Regions from separate parts of the Variovorax sp. 01T432 genome, predicted to be linked through region 2. Evidence: predicted binding sites of a transcription regulator. Region 2 holds the regulator's gene; the other holds the start of a gene.
What was found. Region 2 encodes LexA, which represses DNA repair genes until DNA is damaged. Its sites were predicted from a motif close to ACTGTATNNNNATACAGT; they were not measured.
Positions count from the first base shown of each region.

Region 1: imuA (translesion DNA synthesis-associated protein ImuA) is a predicted target of LexA. The motif match lies at 1,690-1,707, and genes of this name have one in related genera.

Region 1 is NZ_JBFTPS010000006.1:176,554-179,955, reverse strand. Features, by position in the region: gene xylB (D-xylose 1-dehydrogenase) at 1-571, shown strand, start outside; gene AC1DNF_RS07605 (aldo/keto reductase) at 587-1,552, opposite strand; gene imuA (translesion DNA synthesis-associated protein ImuA) at 1,720-2,529, shown strand; gene AC1DNF_RS07595 (Y-family DNA polymerase) at 2,498-3,402, shown strand, end outside.
Region 2 is NZ_JBFTPS010000009.1:45,566-48,967, forward strand. Features, by position in the region: gene adk (adenylate kinase) at 1-528, shown strand, start outside; gene AC1DNF_RS09685 (asparaginase) at 579-1,574, opposite strand; gene lexA (transcriptional repressor LexA) at 1,649-2,323, shown strand; gene AC1DNF_RS09695 (hypothetical protein) at 2,441-2,785, shown strand; gene AC1DNF_RS09700 (D-2-hydroxyacid dehydrogenase family protein) at 2,864-3,402, shown strand, end outside.

The DNA.
Region 1 (3,402 bases), on a different contig from region 2:
CGACCATGTGGACCTCAGGGACCTGCCTGCCCTGCAGCGGACCATCGCGTCGGTGCGGGCCGAATTCGGCGGCATCGATGTGCTGGTCAACAATGCCGCCAGCGACGACCGCCATTCGATCGGCGAGGTCACCCCCGCGTACTGGGACGAGCGCTTCGCGGTCAACCTGCGCCACTTCTTCTTCGCCGCGCAGGCCGTCGCGCCCGGGATGAAGGAGGCCGGCAGCGGCGTCATCCTGAACTTCGGCTCGGTGAGCTGGCACCTGGCGCTGCCGGATCTCGCGCTCTACCAGAGCGCCAAGGCGGGCATCGAGGGCCTGACCCGCGCATTGGCGCGCGACCTGGGCAAGTTCGGCATCCGCGTGAACACGGTCGTTCCGGGCGGTGTCAAGACGCCGCGCCAGGACGCGCTCTGGCACGATGAGGAGGAGACCGAACGCATGCTCGCGGGCCAATGCCTGAAGGAGCGCGTCATGCCCGCCGACGTGGCGAATCTGGTGCTGTTCCTGGCCTCGGACGACGCCCGCATGTGCACCGGCCACAACTACTTCGTCGATGCCGGCTGGCGGTAGCGCCCCGGCGGCAGCCTAGAGCGGCAGCGAAGCCTCGTGACGCTGCCAGAAGGCGTCGTCCGGCATCGGGCCCGCGCCCGCGGCGGCGTTGTCCGCCATGTGGCGGGGCTGGCTGGTGCCGGGGATGGTGCAGGTCACAGCCGGATGGCTCAGCACGAACTTGAGCAGCACCTGCGCCCAGCTCGTGCAGCCGATCTCGGCGGCCCAGGCGGGCAGGGGCTTGTCGCCCAGCCGGCGCAGCAGGCCGCCGCCGCCGAAGGGCATGTTGACGATGACGGCGACGCCGCGCTCGGCCGCCAGCGGCAGCAGGCGCTGCGCGGCTTCCTTCGCATCGATCGAGTAGTTGATCTGCAGGAAGTCGAGCTTCTCGGCGCGCAGCACCGCTTCGACCTCGGCGTAGGCGGAGGCGGTGTAGTGCGTGATGCCGATGTAGCGCACACGGCCCTTGTCCTTCCAGCCGCGCAGCGTCTGGATGTGCGTGCGCCAGTCGACCAGGTTGTGCACCTGCATCAGGTCCATGCGTTCGGTGCGCAGGCGCTGGAAGGACTGCTCCATCTGCGCGATGCCGGCGTCGCGGCCGCTGGTCCAGACCTTGGTGGCGAGGAAGGCGTTGCCGCGCTGTCCGGAGGCGGCCAGCAGCTCGCCGGTGACGGCTTCGGATCGGCCATACATCGGCGAGCTGTCGAGCATCCTGCCGCCGGCGGCGAACAGGGCGTCGAGCACGCCCGGCAGGCGCTGGTATTCGGCGCTGCCGGCGGCGACGTCGAAGCCGATCCAGGTGCCGCAGCCGATCACGGGCAGGGCTTCCTGGGTGGAGGGGATGGGACGTGTGTTCATCTTCGTGGCGGGCTGGGCTGGGCGTTGACCGAGGGCGGGCAAGGGCAGGGCGGCGGAAAGCGACAGCGCGGCGCCCAGGCGCAATAGCTGGCCGCGGGTAAGCGATGCCACTGCGTTCACGGGGGTCTGGGCGACGGCGAGCATCAGGTGCCCGATCGATTCGGCGGCCGGCTTGAGCTTGGAGTACTCCCCGCGCATTTATCCCATAGATGGTATCGACCGGACAGGTTTTTCTTTTTCATTTCTCTCGGATGGCAAAGTCCTGACAAGAGGCGAAGAATACTGTATAAAAATACAGTTACTCGATGATCATGGGCCTGCCTTCCTTCGACTCCTTCTCCTCCTCCGCGCGCCACAAGCTCTGGCACGCGGACGAGCTGGGCCTGGCCGATTCGCAGGTCATCGGTACCGGCCACGAGGCGCTCGATGCGCAGTTGCCCGGCGGCGGCTGGCCGGTCGGGGCCATGACCGAGCTGCTGCAAGCCAGCCCCGATGCGCCTTCGTGGCAACTGCTGCTGCCGGCATTGGCGCGGGCGGTGCGGGGCGGCCCCGGCCCGGTCGTGCTGATCGGCGCGCCGCATGAGCCTTTCGGCCCCTCGCTGGAGGCGCGCGGCCTGCCGGTCGAGGCCTTGCTGTGGGTTCGCAGCGACGCGCCGGCCGCCCGTCTCTGGGCCTGCGAGCAGGCATTGCGCTGCGCCGAGGTCGCCGCCGTGCTGGCCTGGCTGCCGCAGGCGCGCGTCGGCGAACTGCGGCGCCTGCAGCTTGCGGCGGCGCAGCACGAGTCGCTGCTGTTCGTGTTCCGCCCCGAGAGCGCGGCCCAGGCCACTTCGCCGGCACGGCTGCGCCTGCAGCTCTCCACCTGCGAGGAAGACCGCACGCAGATCGACGTGCGCATCCTCAAGCGCCGCGGCCCGCCGCTGGCATCGCCTCTGCAGCTGCCCGCGCGCAGCGAGCGCATGACGGCGCTGCTTGCCGCGAGCCAGCTGCGGCGCAAGCTGCGGCGGCAGCAGGAGGGCGAAGCGCAGGCCACGCCGCAAGGAAGCGGGAGCGCGACCGTGGTCCGCCTCGATCTCCACCAGGGAAAGCATCATGCAATGGATCGCGCTGCGCTGGCCGCCTGAAATGGCCTCCACGGACCCGATGCCCGCGATGCCTTCGCCGGAGGCGCTCGGCTGGTGGGCCCTGCAGTTCACCCCGCGCGTCGCCTGGGTCGACGATGAGGCACTGCTGCTCGAGGTGTCCGCCTGCGAGCGCTTGTGGGGTGGGCGCGCGGCCTTGATGCGCCAGATCGCATCCACGAACCCGGCGCCGGTGCGCGTGCAGCAGGCGCAGGGCGCGACCAGCCTCATCGCGCTCGCGCGGCTGCGCATGTTCGCGCGCGGCCAGCCGCCGCCGGCCGAGGTGCCGGCCGGCCTGCCGCTCGACACCCTGAGCGCCGCCGCCGGACACCTCGACGTGCTGGCACACCTGGGCTGCCGCACCTGGGGCGATGTGGCGGCACTGCCGCGCGGCGGGCTCACGCGCCGCTTCGGCAAGGAACTGCGCGAGGCCCTCGATGCGGCCTGGGGAACGCGGCCGGAAAGCCACCGCTGGCTCACGCTGCCCGATGCCTTCGAGCAGAAGCTCGAACTGCCCGCGCTGGCCGAGGGCGCGCCCGAACTCATGTGGTCGGCCAACCGCCTGCTCGCTTCGCTGCAGATCTGGCTGCGCGCGCGCCAGCGCGGTGCGGTGGCGCTCGAACTGCAATGGACGCTGGACCTGCGGCGCTTCAACGGCGTCGACCTGCCGCCGCACCAGCACATCACCGTGCGCACGGCACAGCCCACGCAGGACATGGCGCACCTGCGCCGGCTGATGGCCGAAAGACTGGCGCTCACCCGGCTCGCCGCCCCCGCGAGCTGGCTGCGCCTGCGCTCGCTTGAGACCACGCCCTGGGCCGGCGCGAGCACGAGTTTCCTGCCCGAGGACAACCGCAAGGGCGACAAGCTGCATGA
Region 2 (3,402 bases):
CCTCTGGGCCTCCAGGCGCAGGCCGTCATGGCGTCGGGCGCGCTGGTGAGCGACGACCTGATCATCAATCTCGTGAAGGAGCGCATCGCGCTGGCGGATTGCGCTCAGGGCTTTCTCTTCGATGGCTTCCCACGCACCATTCCACAGGCCGAGGCCATGCGTACGGCGGGCGTGAAGCTCGACTATGTGCTTGAGATCGATGTCCCCTTTGCGGACATCATCGACCGCATGAGCGGACGCCGTTCGCATCCCGCATCCGGCCGCATCTATCACGTCAAGTTCAATCCGCCCAAGACCGAAGGCAAGGATGACCTGACGGGCGAGGACCTGATCCAGCGCGAGGACGACAAGGAAGAAACCGTCCGCAAGCGGTTGGAGGTCTATAGCCAGCAGACACGTCCGTTGGTCGACTACTACGCCGACTGGGCCAAGGCCGAACCCGCCGCGGCACCGAAATACCGCGCCATCAGCGGCGTCGGAACCGTCGAGGACATCACACAGCGCGCGCTCGCGGCCTTGAGCAGCTGAACCTCCAAACCGCCGGGCCGGACAGGCGCGGCGATGCGCTCGACAGAGGCTCAGTTGGGCGCCGCGCCGGGCAGGAGATCCAGCATCAGTGAAATGCGCGCCTTCACAGGCGTCAACGAGCCGGCATCGCGCAAGCCGTCGCCTGGTCGGGCCAGGATGCGGCCCTCCGCACATCGAGTGGCTCGCAAGATGGCGACGCCTTCAGCCTGCGCACGAAGGGCCGCGGCCTCCAGTGCGTGATGCAGCGTGCCGTTCCCGGTGGCCGCCAGCACAAGACCCTGCACGGGGTCGACCGCGCCAGCCTTGCGCTCGCGCACCAGAGCATCGACGATGTCGCCACGCGCTTCCGCATGGCTCATCAGGATCTCCACGCGGGGCCACTGGACCGCCGCGCCTTTCATCCGGTCGAACAACTCGCGCGCCGCCGCGGATGGCCCACCCGGCCAGTTCCTGAGCCGGCGCACCGTCCCTTCCTCGACGTACCCCACCGGTCCCGAATCTCCCGAATCGAACGCATCAAGCCGGTAGGTATGGACCTTCCGGACGTCGAATGCGCTGTGCACCGTGCCCGCGCAAACGGCGACCACGCCGCCACCGTCCGGCATGGCGGCCACCACGATCGCGTCACGCAGGTTCTGTGGCCCGTCGGGGGCGAGCGCCGTCGAGGGGCGCATCGCGCAGGTCAGGACCACGGGCTTGGAGGGCGCGAGCACAGACTGCAGGAAGAAGGCCGTCTCCTCGAGCGTGTCGGTGCCGTGCGTGATGACGATGCCCGCCACTGCGGGCTCCGCAAGCCAGTGCGCACAGCGCATTGCCAGTTCGCGCCAGATGCCGAAGCTCATGTCCTTGCTGTCGACCTGGGCCACCTGTTCGGCGAACAAGGTGATGCCTTCGCGCGCATCAATGGATCCGAGCAGGTCCGCCACGCCTACCTCACCCGCCGTATAGCCGATGTTGTCGCCTGCGCTTCTTGCCCGGCCGGCGATGGTCCCGCCCGTGCCGAGGACGACCACGCGGCGCTTGCCATCTGAATTGGTTTCGGCCATCGCTTGCCAACTTTCGAAAACTGGTTAAAAATACAGCTACTGGTTATCCAACCAGTATCCGCCAGGAGCCATTCATGCAGTTCTCCGTCAAGCTTACCGCCCGCCAGCAGCAGATTCTGGATCTGATCCAAAGCGCAATCGCACGCACAGGCGCTCCGCCCACCCGTGCTGAGATCGCTTCCGAACTGGGCTTCAAGTCCGCCAATGCGGCCGAAGAGCACCTGCAGGCCCTGGCTCGCAAGGGCGTCATCGAACTCGTCAGCGGCACCTCGCGCGGCATCCGACTCAAGGGCGACGCGCTGCGCTCCATCAACGAATCGCGCAACAACCAGTTCTCCCTTTCACTGCCCGGCATGGCCCAGCTTGCGCTGCCGCTCATCGGACGCGTGGCGGCAGGCTCCCCCATCCTTGCCCAGGAGCATGTCGACCAGACCTACTACGTCGAGAACACCTTGTTCCAGCGGCAACCAGACTACCTTCTCAAGGTGCGCGGCATGTCCATGCGGGACGCCGGCATCATGGACGGCGACCTGCTTGCAGTTCAGGCCACCAAGGAAGCTCGCAACGGCCAGATCGTTGTCGCGCGCCTGGGCGACGAGGTCACGGTGAAGCGGTTGAAGCGCAACAAGCAAGTCATCGAACTGCATGCCGAGAACCCGGACTATCCCACCATCGTGGTCCAGCCTGGCGAACCCTTCGAAATCGAAGGCCTCGCCGTCGGCTTGATTCGCAACACGATGCTGATGTGAGCAACTGAATAACCCGGCCGCGACAGGTGGCGGGCGTATGGCCGAGGGCCATCACCCTGTCGAGGCCGATGAGAGCAATCCTGCCTGTGTTCAACCTCTGACCTTTCTGGAGTTCACATGGGAATCGCCCTACTCAGCATCGCTGACTTGTTCATGCCACTGCACGCCCTGGCCAGCCGATTGATTCCGGCGCGCCGTTCACGCCGGGAAGACTCGGCGGGCCTTCGCTACGTCGGTGTCCGCCCAAGCTGCGCGGCTCGGCCGAGCGTGGCCACCGAAGGCAAGATGCAGCGAATCTCCAGACCCTTGCGGGTGGTGCGCACCGTCGATGCGCAGCACCCTGGTCAAAGGGCCGGCCGCGTGGTGATTTCGGGTCGGATGGCGGATGTCTGCGCCGAACTTGACAGGCTCGTCGCGTTGGAAGCCGCGAACGCAGCACCTCGTTCTACCCCGCTGCACTGAAGCTGGCCAGGCCCCTGCGCTGCACTTCAGCGCTGCGCCGACACAGCATGTCGATCGTGCGAGGCACAATGGCACGCCATGAACATTGTGATCCTCGACGACTATCAGGATGCGGTGCGCAAATTGCGCTGCGCATCCAAGCTCGACGCGTATGCGGCGAAGGTCTACACCAACACGGTCAAGGGCATCGGGCAACTGTCGGTGCGCCTCAAGGACGCTGACGTGATCGTGCTGATCCGTGAACGTACCCAGATCTCCCGGCAGCTGATCGAGAAGCTCCCGAAGCTCAAGCTCATTTCTCAGACGGGCCGGGTCGGTGGTCACGTCGATGTTCTTGCTTGCACTGAGCATGGCGTGGCGGTGGCGGAAGGCACAGGCTCGCCGTTGGCGCCCGCGGAACTGACCTGGGCCCTGATCATGGCCGCCATGCGCCGCTTGCCGCAGTACATCAGCAATCTCAAGCACGGGGCATGGCAGCAATCGGGCCTCAAATCCGCTTCCATGCCCCCCAACTTCGGTCTCGGCTCGGTGCTCAAGGGCAAGACGCTCTGCATCTGGGGCTATGGCCGTATCGGTCAACTCGTCGCACGCTACGGGCAGGCCTTCGGCATGCAAGT